One region of the Pseudoalteromonas sp. CH_XMU1449-3 genome, then DNA from elsewhere that is predicted to be linked to it. Evidence: predicted binding sites of a transcription regulator. Region 1 holds the regulator's gene; the other holds the start of a gene.

Region 1 (6,161 bases):
AAGCCATTGTCGGTGGTTACAGCTTTGAACAAAGCCAATACAATCGCGCAGTTCAAGCTAAACGCCAGGTTGGTTCAAATATCAAGCCATTTATTTATTCAGCAGCACTTGAAAACGGCTACACACTCGCTTCAATTCTTAACGATGCACCAATTAATCAATGGGATAAAAGTCAAGGTGTAGCATGGCGCCCTAAGAATAGCCCGGCGGTTTATAATGGCCCTATCCGAATTCGCCGTGCACTCGCTCAATCGAAAAACGTAATTTCTGTCCGTTTACTACGTGGTGTAGGTCTTGAACGTACTGCAGATCACTTACTTAAGTTTGGTTTTTTAAATAGTGATATTAATCGTAGCGAGTCATTGGCCCTAGGTAGTGCCTCAATCACTCCTCTTGAACTAGCTCGCGGGATGAGTACTTTCGCCAATGGCGGCCACTTAATTACCCCTTACTTTATTTCTGAAATTCAGGATTCTGCTGGTAATGTGTTATTCAAAACAGAGCCAGAACTGGCCTGTGATGAACCAGAGCAAGTTGTTACACCAGAGTTTGCATCATTAGATGATAACCAATTGGATCAAGCACAAAGTGTGAGCACGCCACGTTGTGCTCCGCGTATCATTTCAAAGCAAAATGCATTCTTAATTTCGCAAGCTATGCACAGCGCAATTTGGGGTGGTGGTAGCTGGACTCACAAAACAGGCTGGAGTGGTACAGGTTGGCGTGCACAGGCCCTTGACCGTCGTGATCTAGCAGGTAAAACAGGTACCACCAATGACTCGGTTGATACCTGGTTCAGTGGCTTTAACCGCAATGTGATGACCTCGGTATGGGTTGGTTTTGATAACCCTGGAAAAGCCCTTGGCCGTTCGACCTACAATAGTAACCTCGATAAGTCACAAATCTCTGGTGCAGAATCGGGTGCTAAAACCGCGCAACCTGCATGGGTCGACTTTATGCGTGCGGCTCTTGATGGCATGCCAGAAGCACCTATTGAGTTTCCTGAAGGTTTGGTATCGGTTCGTATCGACTTAGCAACAGGTCTTTTAAGCCATAAGAATGACTATACCAGTCGTTTTGAATACTTTATCAAAGGAACAGCACCAACCAAGTACGTACTTGATCAACCAACAGACGTATTTGAAGAAAAGCTCACCACAGAGGAAGAGTTGTTCTAAATAACTAAGTTGCTATAAGACATAAAAAAGCGCCCTTCTGGGCGCTTTTTGCTTAGCTATTTAAACTAAGATCAGCAAAATTATTTTAGGTTATTTACCAGCCAATATAGGTCTGAATGAACCCCAGCCGCAGTGACTTCTTTACCCGCTCCAGGGCCTTGGATCACTAATGCATTATCTGTATACCACTGTGAATTGATCACAAAAATGTTATCGCCCGGTTTAAGGCTGGCTAATACATCATCTTTGCCAACATTGACTAAACCAACTTGAGCCTGAACCTTACCATCAACGAGTGTAATAGCACCGGTGTAGCGCACTACTTTATCTTCAGCTGCAGCTTGCGCTGCTTTTTCTGTCATGAATTCATCGAGTAGCTGTTTGTTTGCAAGAAAATCTTGCCAGCTACCTGCTGCAAGCTGTTCAGGCATAAGTGGTGTCAAAGCAATATCATCTAGCTCTAAATCAAGGCCTAGATCACGCGCTAAAATCAGTAGTTTACGCTGCATATCACGGCCAGATAAATCTTCACGAGGATCTGGCTCTGTATAGCCCATTTGCTGAGCTTGGAGCACTAAATCTGAAAACGGCACGCTGCCATCGTAACTGCTACATAACCACGATAAAGTACCCGAGAATACCCCTTCAATACGGTTAATGCTGTCTCCGCTATTTTGCAAATCAGCTAAAGCAAAGTTAATCGGTAAACCTGCGCCCACACTGGTGTTATAACGCCACAACAAGTTTCGCTCAGCCAAATTAGTGCGTAGGTTTTGATACCAGCTATTTTCTGCGGTACCCGCATATTTGTTTGCACTGATCAAATGACAGTTAAGCTCTACAAAGTCAGGATATAACTGACTGAAAGCCTCACTGGCAGTGATATCAATCACCACTTTGTGCTCATAATCTAGCTCATTGATACGTGCTAATAACTCAGCTTTGTCGTAGCTTTGCGCTTCATTATGCCACTGCTCTTGCCATGTTTCGGTATTTAAACCACTAGCACTAAAAAGCATTTGCTTAGAGCGTAAAAGAGCTACTACTTTTACTTTGTACTGAGCAGATAAACGAGCAAACTGAGCTTGTAGTTGCGATAAAAACACTTCGCCTACATTACCAAGGCCGGCAACAATAATAGCAAGCTCTTGGCCTTTATTTACCAGCTTGTCATGTAGAAGAGTTAAAACATCACTATCAATTGCCTGATCGTTTAAGATCAACACATAGTTATCGTCTTGTTGTACAAAACGAGGATGAATGCTTTGCTCTTTTAAAAGCGCTGTTGCTTGCTCTGTCAGCGCAATTACATCAGCCGTTGGTGCAACCACTGCACAACCACTTAAATTAGACTCGACAATATTGGCACGGCCCGCTAAGTGGCTTACAACTTGGTGAGTGCTTTGACCTGGCACTAATAAGTACGTATCGCCATCTTTAGTAAAGTGGTGCAGGCTGTGTTGAATTAATTGACTAAGCTCACCGACTTCACCACCGCTTAGTTTATCAACCCGTAATAAATCGATGTTATCTAAGGTAGTAATAAAACGCTTTGCTTTACTGTAACCTTCTTTGACTACTTCGGTTGGCGTTGCATCGCAATCAAAGCTACTTCTTACCACTAATTTGATTTCTGTGTCTTTTAACGGCGACAGGGTTTTTGCATGCAATACTGGGTTACCTAAACGCGCTAATAAGTTAGCTTGCTCGCGGCACACCTTGGCATACTTAACTGCATTTTTAACTTTACGAGGGTCAGTACTAAATACACCTTGTGTGTCTGTCCAGATAGACACTTGCTTGGCAAAAGTATAACTCGCTAACAAGGTGGCACTGTAATCACTGCCATTTCGGCCTAATGTCACCGTATTACCTTGGCAATCTGCTGCTATAAAACCCGTTACTACGTTGATATGTGTTCTGCTAATCGCATCACTGCATTGCTGTTGGTTTTTTTGATGTAAAAGCTGACCATCATTTAGAGTAAATAACTGCCTTGCATCAACATCTTGCGCATCAACACCTAACTGATTTAGGTAAGCGGCCAATAACCGCGCCGACCACACTTCACCATGAGCAAGTAAAGGGGCTTCAAGTAACTGCTGCTGACTAATTAATTCATTTAATACAGCAAGTTCATCTTTTAACTGTGCCAACGCCTGTTGTTTATTCTGCCCTGTAAGTAGCTGCTCTATAAGCGCACGTTGATTATTATCAATAAGCAATAGAATATCGCTAACAGCTTGGCTATCTTGCTGCTGGTAACTTTGCCAAAGCTTTACTAGGGTATCGGTTGTTTTACCCGATGCCGACACAACGATGCAATCGCCCTGCTCAGTATTCGCAAGAACAATGTTCGCTACCGCATGGTATCGATCTGCCGAGCTTAAGCTTGAGCCACCAAATTTATGAACAATATTTACCATTTCTTCTACCACAATGCCGTATGTGCTGGCGTTAACTTAAATGACGCGTTTTGCTGTGTATCTTGCTGTGCTTGCTTAGCTTCAGCTTTTGTAACTTGTTGGCCTTGACCTGGTTTTACTAAATTGAAAACACGGTCTAAATCTGCAATGAGATCTTTTACGTCTTCAATGCCTACAGAAATACGGATCAGCGTATCGCCCACACCAGCTTCAAGGCGCGCTTTAGGCTCCATGCCTGCGTGGGTCATTGTTGCAGGGTGACAAATCAAGCTTTCTACCCCACCTAGCGACTCAGCAAGGCTAAAGTCTTTAAGGCTGGTTAAAAACGCTGCGGCATCGTTAATGTCGCCTTTAATATCAAAGCTCACCATGCCACCAAAACCGCGTTGCTGTGCTTTAGCAAGCTCATGTTGTGGGTGAGAAGCAAGGCCTGGGTAGTAAACTTGGCTTACATAAGGTGAACTCTCTAAATACTCAGCAATGGCAAAGGCATTTTCTTGGTGCTGCTTTAAACGTACATTTAAAGTACGTAAACCACGAAGCGTTAAGTAGCTGTCAAATGGTGCACCAGTAATACCGATATTATTCGCCCACCAAGCAAGCTCATCGCCTAGCTCTTGCGTTGCAGCAATCACTGCACCGCCCACTACATCAGAGTGACCATTGATGTATTTAGTGGTTGAGTGCACAACAATATCAACACCAAACTCAATGGGGTTTTGTAATGCAGGTGATAAGAAGGTGTTGTCAGCCGCAACCAAAGCACCACACTGCTTAGCAATACTAGTAATTGCTTTAATATCTGTTAAACGCAAGATTGGGTTACTTGGCGTTTCAATCCAAATCAACTTAGGTTTAATCGCTAAAATTTCTTGGAGATTTTCAGTTTTAGTTAAATCCAAAACTTTTAGTTTTAACAGGCCACGTTTTTCAAGCGAGGTGAATAAACGGTAACTACCGCCATAACAGTCATGTGGGATCACTAACGTATCGTCACTGTTTAATAGCTGAGTGGCTAAATGCACAGCAGACATACCTGTTGCAGTTATAATACCTCTAGCACCACCTTCAAGCTCAGCTAAGGTTTCAGCTAAAATATCGCGATTTGGATTACCGCTACGACCATAGTCATACTGGCGCTTAGTATCAAAATCAGCAAATGAATAGGTGGTTGATAAGTAAATTGGCGGTACAACCGCACCATGATGTTTATCGGCTTCGATGCCGTGACGAACAGCAATCGTCGCTTTATTTTTTTCGCTCATTTCATCACCTATTCTTAAATTGGATGTTTAGACGTCTAAAAGGTTAGATGATCAAATATGAGAAGTCAAAGCATTTATGGCTTACACATAGAAGTTTATACATTTACACCACTAGATGGCTAAATAACTAGTATTTGACTATCTTTTTTAAAGAGATAGAATTTCCGCATCTTGCGCTGTGAATAAGGCGTAAATCACTGACAACCGAGGCAACGAAACAACTTATGGCTAAATGGAACGGTGAATACATTCACCCATATGCAGAACACGGTAAAAAATCAGAACAAGTAAAAAAGATTACCGTATCAATCCCACTTAACGTATTAAAAGTATTAACTGACGAGCGTACACGCCGCCAGATCAATAACCTGCGCCATGCGACGAATAGTGAGTTATTGTGTGAAGCTTTCTTACATGCTTTTACAGGTCAACCATTACCAAATGATGACGACCTACGTAAAGACAACCCTGAAAAGGTACCTGAAGAAGTTAAAAGAATTATGCAAGAAATGGGATTAGATATCCCAGTGCTTGATTCAGAATAAGTATTTCGGCCATCGGATCACCGCCGATAATCGCAGATATAAAAAAACTCAGCCTAGGCTGAGTTTTTTATTGCGCGTTATACCTAATAGCTAATTAAGCTTAACGCATGTAATCTTCTGGCATGTCGATTTGCGCCACACCCGACTCTACTGCTGCTTCAGCAACAGCACGTGCAATACGTGGTAATAAACGCGGATCCATAGGCTTAGGAATGATGTACTCGGCACCAAACTCAAGTGACTCAACGCCAGCTGCTTTTAATACTTCACTTGGTACAGGCTCTTTCGCGATGCCGCGAATAGCATGAACTGCAGCAATTTTCATTTCATCATTAATTGCCGTTGCACGAACATCTAACGCACCACGGAAAATGAATGGGAAACAAAGCACATTATTTACTTGGTTAGGGAAATCTGAACGACCCGTTGCCATAATTAAATCGTTACGCGCACTGTGTGCAACTTCTGGAGCAATCTCAGGATCTGGGTTTGAACATGCAAACACCACTGGCTTATCAGCCATCAGCTTAAGATCATCTGCAGTTAACAGGTTAGGACCTGATACACCAACGAATACGTCAGCATCAGCAATAACATCTTGTAATGTACGCTTATCGGTATTGTTAGCAAATAATTGCTTATACTCGTTTAAGTCATCACGACGTGTATGGATCACACCTTTACGGTCAAGCATATAAATGTGTTCACGCAGTGCGCCACACTTAATTAAAAGCTCCATACAAGCAA
Region 2 (6,161 bases), on a different contig from region 1:
CAAGAACAAGCTTTAGTAGAAAGCATTAACTACGCGATTCGCTTTGTACAAAAACATGAAGCCTGCTACTTCATAAAACCAAGCTTAAAAACCCTAAAGCGTGTCACCGACGGTATTCGTTTAATTCGCCATACATTTTGGCTGTTTGACGATATTGTTAGTAAAGACGATACCGACTCATTGCGTACAGAGTTAAAGTGGTTATTGAGCGAATTAGCGTGGGTTGAAAATGCTATTCAGCTAAAAACCTACACATCTAAGCGCCACGCATACTACAAAAAAATCAACAGTGCGCCTGAGCTCACACAAGTTATTAATGACTTAAAAGAGTTACAGCCAAGCATTGATGATATTGAAACTCTTTTTCACAGCACCCGATACAACCGCTTATTATTACAATTAACAACCTGGTTAATTGAAAAACAATGGCGCAAATCATGGGGGCAGGCTGAGTTTCAGGCAGCAGAAAAACCAGTTGCCGATATTGCTAAGCGTTTATTTGCTAAAGATTGGCACGACATGCACGAGCTTATTCCTGAGCAGCAAGTGTTTACAGATAAAGACTATTTGGCACTACGCACCCGCCTTGAAAACTCATTGCTCAGCGGCAACTGCTTAGGTGCCTTGTTCGATAAAGAAGATCGAAATGAGTTCCGTATGCCGTGGGTTGATATCTCTCATGGTATTTATGAATTAAGCACCCTTGAGTACTTAAAGCAGTTATGCGCAGGGCAAGACGACTTAGAGCTGACCAAAATTCAATCATGGCTTGATCAAAAGTCTGAGTTTTTGGTCAGTGCGATGGAGCAAAGTCGCCACGCGTCATTTAATACAGACCCTTATTGGTTTTAAATAAATGCGCTTGTGCCTATGGGTAGGGTTAGCATGTTTGAGTCTCTCGGCAGTAGCTAACCCTATTGAATGGCAAACCTATAAACAGCAAGACGACATAAAGGTTAGTTATAAAAAGCACGAAACTGGTATTATAGAAATTAATGCTTCTGTGCTGGTAAAAAATGCCAAGGCCAGTGATTTTATGGCATTGCTCAGTGATACCGACAACGCCGCAAACTGGCTCGAAAATGTCAAAAGCGTGACCTTAATGGAGCGCTTAAGCCCTTCAGAAACCCTTGTTTATACCCACTTTAACTCGCCTTGGCCGGTGTCAGACCGAGATTTAGTAAGTTACTCTTGTTATCGCGCTTTAGATGAGCACAAAACCGAGTTACAAATCAAAAGCCAACCTTATGCAAAAGCCGAAGTCTCTGGCGTTGTGCGTATTAAAGACCTCACCGCTTATTGGCGTTTAGAACAGCAACAAAGTAATTTGTTGGTCAGCCATCAAGCCTACGCAGATCCTGGAGGTTCCATTCCGCATTGGTTAAGTAACAAGGTTTCGCTAAAAAGTGTTTATAAAACGCTACAAGCACTGAGAGAACAATTAACTAATGATCAGTTTTCCCGCGCAAACACCAGCAGTATTCCAGGTGATTGCTAGCGTTTAATCAAGCGTATTTGGGTGACAGAGTAAGAATTTATCATTATGATCGGGCTAATTCTGAGCGGGTAGGTAAAAAATGAAAGAACCAAAAATTCCCCTAGTTAATAAGCCAAATGGTATTGGCTTTGGGCGTATTTTAAAAGCAACCAAGTGTTCTATTAAAGGCTTTAAAGCGGCATTTAAAGAAGAGTCGGCATTTCGCTCTGAAATCTATCTAGGGGTGTGTTTATTACCCTTGTCAGTGGTTCTTGCGCAGTCATTAAATCATTGGTTAGTGTTGTTTATTCCTTACTTATTATTGTTAATTGTTGAGTTACTGAACTCGTCGATAGAAGCGCTCACTGACCGAGTAGGGATTGAGTATCATGTATTATCGGGACGAGCTAAAGATATGGCTTCTGCGGCAGTGACATTGAGTTTGCTAATTCTAGCTTTAGTTTGGGGTGTCGCAGTTTACGAAAAGATAGTGAGTTACTTATAAATCAGACACAAAAAAAGCGCCAAACGGCGCTTTCTTCATTTTATCAAACCTATTACAGGCCAGCAGCTGCGCGAAGTGCGTCTGCTTTGTCTGTACGCTCCCAAGGGAACTCATCACGACCGAAGTGACCGTATGCCGCAGTCGGTTGATAGATAGGACGCTCAAGATCAAGCATTTGGATTAAGCCGTAAGGGCGTAGGTCGAAGTGCTCACGTACTAATTCAATTAGACGCGCTTCTTCTAATTTACCTGTACCAAATGTCTCGATGCTGATAGATGTTGGCTCTGCAACACCGATAGCGTAAGAAACTTGTAGCTCACATTTGTCAGCAAGGCCAGCAGCAACCACGTTTTTAGCAACGTAACGAGCAGCATATGCAGCTGAACGGTCAACTTTTGATGGATCTTTACCAGAGAAAGCACCACCACCGTGACGAGCCATACCACCGTATGTATCAACGATGATTTTACGACCTGTAAGACCACAGTCACCCATTGGGCCACCGATTACGAAACGGCCAGTTGGGTTGATGAAGAACTTAGTTGCGCTTGAGATTAGCTCAGCAGGAAGAACCGGCTTAATGATAGTTTCCATTACCGCTTCAACTAAGTCGTTTTGTGAGATTGAATCACAGTGTTGAGTTGAAAGAACAACTGCATCAATACCAACAGGCTTGCCATTTTCGTATGCAAACGTTACTTGAGATTTTGCATCTGGGCGTAACCAGTTAAGCTCACCGCTTTTACGAACTTCAGCTTGGCGCTGAACTAGACGGTGCGAATAAGTGATTGGTGCAGGCATTAAAACGTCAGTTTCATTACATGCGTAACCGAACATTAGACCTTGGTCACCAGCGCCTTGCTCTTCAGGGCGAGCACGGTCAACACCTTGGTTGATGTCTGGAGATTGTTTACCGATAGTGTTTAGGATTGCACAAGAGTCAGCATCGAAACCCATGTCTGAGTGCGTGTAACCGATTTCACGTACTGTTTTACGTGTGATTTCTTCGATATCAACCCAAGCGCTAGTTGTGATTTCACCACCAACCATCACCATACCGGTCTTAACGTAAGTCTCACATGCAACACGGGCATGAGAATCTTGCTCAAGGATAGCATCTAGAACCGCGTCAGAGATTTGGTCCGCGATTTTATCCGGATGACCTTCAGAAACAGATTCAGAAGTAAATAAATGTTTTGCCATTGTATTTCTGCTCACAAATATTGCGCTTCACAAACGTCGGTAATAGCGCTAAAAAATTAAGGGGCGTATTTTATCTAAAACAAATATGTTTGCATAGTAATTTTACGCCTAGACGTCTATTTAAAATTACTAATAACGTATTGTTCTTAACAAACGCCCATAATTGGTGCATTTAATGCGGATTTTTAATTGCACTGTACCCTTACAATAAGTAAGAATGGGGCTTCATAAACAACCAGCGCAAATACATAAAGGTAGGAGAATTCATGCCATCACGCAAAGAACTTGCAAATGCTATTCGCGTCTTATCAATGGACGCAGTACAACAGGCCAAATCTGGTCACCCTGGCGCCCCTATGGGCATGGCAGATATCGCAGAAGTACTATGGCGCGATTATCTAAAGCACAATCCAACGAATCCAGAGTGGGCAGACCGAGATCGATTTATTCTTTCGAATGGCCACGGTTCAATGCTGATCTATTCTCTACTGCACTTAAGTGGCTATGACTTACCACTAGAGGAAATTAAAAACTTCCGTCAAATGCACTCAAAAACACCAGGTCACCCAGAGTATGGATATGCACCAGGTATTGAGACTACTACGGGTCCATTAGGTCAAGGGATCACAAATGCAGTGGGCATGGCAATTGCCGAAAAAGCGCTAGCTGCACAGTTTAACCGTGAAGGCCACGATATTGTTGATCACTTCACGTATGCATTCATGGGTGATGGCTGTTTAATGGAAGGTATTTCACACGAAGCCTGTTCATTAGCCGGTACATTAGGCCTAGGTAAACTAGTTGCGTTTTGGGATGACAACGGCATCTCAATTGATGGTGAAGTAGAAGGTTGGTTCAGCGATGACACACCAGCGCGCTTCAAAGCATACGGCTGGCACGTAGTAAGCGATGTTGATGGTCATAACCCTGATGCAATTCGCGCCGCTATCGAAGAAGCGCGCAGCATTACTGATAAGCCATCATTAATTTGTTGTAAAACAGTAATTGGTTACGGTTCACCTAATAAATCAGGTAGCCATGACTGTCACGGTGCGCCACTAGGTGAAGACGAAATTAAAGCATCTCGTGAATTCCTCGGTTGGACTGGCGATGCATTTGAAATCCCAGCTGATATCTACAGCGAGTGGGATGGCAAAGAAAAAGGTAAGCAACTAGAAGCAAGCTGGGACGAAAAGTTTGCAGCATACGCAAGTGCACACCCTGAACTTGCTGCTGAATTTAAACGCCGTACAAATGGTGAGTTACCAGCTGATTGGGCTGAAAAGTCACAAGCTTACATCGAAGAGCTACAAGCAAACCCAGCAAACCCAGCAACACGTAAAGCATCACAAAATGCATTAAACGCGTTTGGTCCGTTACTTCCAGAATTCATGGGTGGCTCTGCTGACCTTGCAGGCTCTAACTTAACACTTTGGGATGGCTCAAAAGGCCTAGAAGCTAACGATGCTAGCGGTAACTACATTTTCTACGGTGTACGTGAATTTGGTATGTCAGCGATTATGAATGGTATTGCATTACATAAAGGCTTTATTCCTTACGGTGCTACCTTCTTAATGTTCATGGAATACGCACGTAACGCAGTACGTATGGCGGCATTAATGAAGCAGCCAAGCATCTTCGTTTACACACACGATTCAATTGGTCTAGGTGAAGATGGTCCAACGCACCAACCAGTAGAGCAAATCGCAAGCATGCGTTTAACGCCTAATCTAGTGAACTGGCGCCCATGTGACCAAGTTGAGTCAGCGATTGCATGGCAACAAGCAATTGAGCGTAAAGATGGCCCAACATCACTGATTTTCACTCGCCAAGGCCTAGAGCAACAAACGCGTACTGCACAGCAGTTAGCAGATGTGAAAAAAGGTGGTTACGTACTTAGCTGTGACGGTGAGCCAGAGCTTATCCTTATTGCAACAGGTTCTGAAGTACAGCTTGCACAAGATGCCGCTGCAGAACTTCGTTCACAAGGTAAAAAAGTACGCGTGGTATCTATGCCTTCAACTGATTTATTTGATGAGCAAGACGCTGCGTATAAAGAAAGCGTACTACCAGCAAGCGTTACACGTCGCGTAGCAATCGAAGCGGGCATCGCAGACTACTGGTACAAATATGTAGGCCTAAACGGCGCAGTAGTTGGTATGACGACCTTCGGTGAGTCAGCACCTGCAGGCGAGTTATTCAAGCACTTTGGTTTCACTGTTGAAAACATCGTAAACAAAGCAAACGCCTTGTTCTAAGCTTAAGCCACTAAAATTTAAAAGCCCGCCCTGTAAAACCACAGCGCGGGCTTTTTTATGCCCCGTAGGTTGGGTAGAACGGAGTGAAACCCAACGGTTTTAGCTCTCAGCCATCAGCCATCAGCCATCAGTTTTAAAAGCTCCTCACCGTAGGCGTGAAATTTATTTCGCGCGAAAATTGTGTCTAGCTATTAACCAATAGCTTTGATATTAATAGGCTATAAAAGAAGCAAAAAAAGCTGCGATAAAGCGCCTATTTGTTTTTTTACTTATATTTTCTGCTCAAGGATGGTTATGAAAAGTTATCCAAAAGTGTTGGACCCAAATAAAGTCGGCGAATATGCTGGTTTGGCAAAATCTGGTGGTGGTTACGTGTGGGATGAGGTACTTGAATATCGAGTTTGGTGCCACCCTCATAACGGTGCTCCTGATTTAGAAGAGGGGAGCGATTATTACTATGCTTTCGACACTTATGAAGAAGCACTGGAATGCAGTAATGACATACCTGGAGCTGAAGAGCCACTAGCATTAATTCTCCAGCGTGAATATATAGATGAGCCATCAACAGGCCAGTATAAGCATGTGAAAGAAGAAAGGATCACAGAATGGCCAGTACAATTTCTTGAGCGGCCAAGAAGAACCGAATCGACTATTCCCAATTTTATGTCTGTTGATGCACCAGAAAATAAACTGGATATCATTCGTGGTTTTGCTTCA

The links. Region 1 encodes MetJ, which represses methionine synthesis genes. Its sites were predicted from a motif close to TAGACGTCTAGACGTCTA; they were not measured.
Region 2: the regulator MetJ is predicted to act here: its motif matches at 3,288-3,305, upstream of metK (methionine adenosyltransferase).

The regions. Positions count from the first base shown of each region.
Region 1 covers NZ_JAYMDY010000013.1:101,958-108,118, forward strand. The annotation lists gene WA256_RS15915 (penicillin-binding protein 1A) at 1-1,178, shown strand, start outside; gene metL (bifunctional aspartate kinase/homoserine dehydrogenase II) at 1,259-3,604, opposite strand; gene metB (cystathionine gamma-synthase) at 3,610-4,869, opposite strand; gene metJ (met regulon transcriptional regulator MetJ) at 5,094-5,414, shown strand; gene WA256_RS15935 (malic enzyme-like NAD(P)-binding protein) at 5,515-6,161, opposite strand, start outside.
Region 2 covers NZ_JAYMDY010000005.1:46,137-52,297, reverse strand. The annotation lists gene WA256_RS07955 (CYTH and CHAD domain-containing protein) at 1-852, shown strand, start outside; gene WA256_RS07950 (START domain-containing protein) at 890-1,498, shown strand; gene WA256_RS07945 (diacylglycerol kinase) at 1,578-1,982, shown strand; gene metK (methionine adenosyltransferase) at 2,035-3,186, opposite strand; gene tkt (transketolase) at 3,453-5,444, shown strand; gene WA256_RS07930 (GCN5 family acetyltransferase) at 5,739-6,161, shown strand, end outside.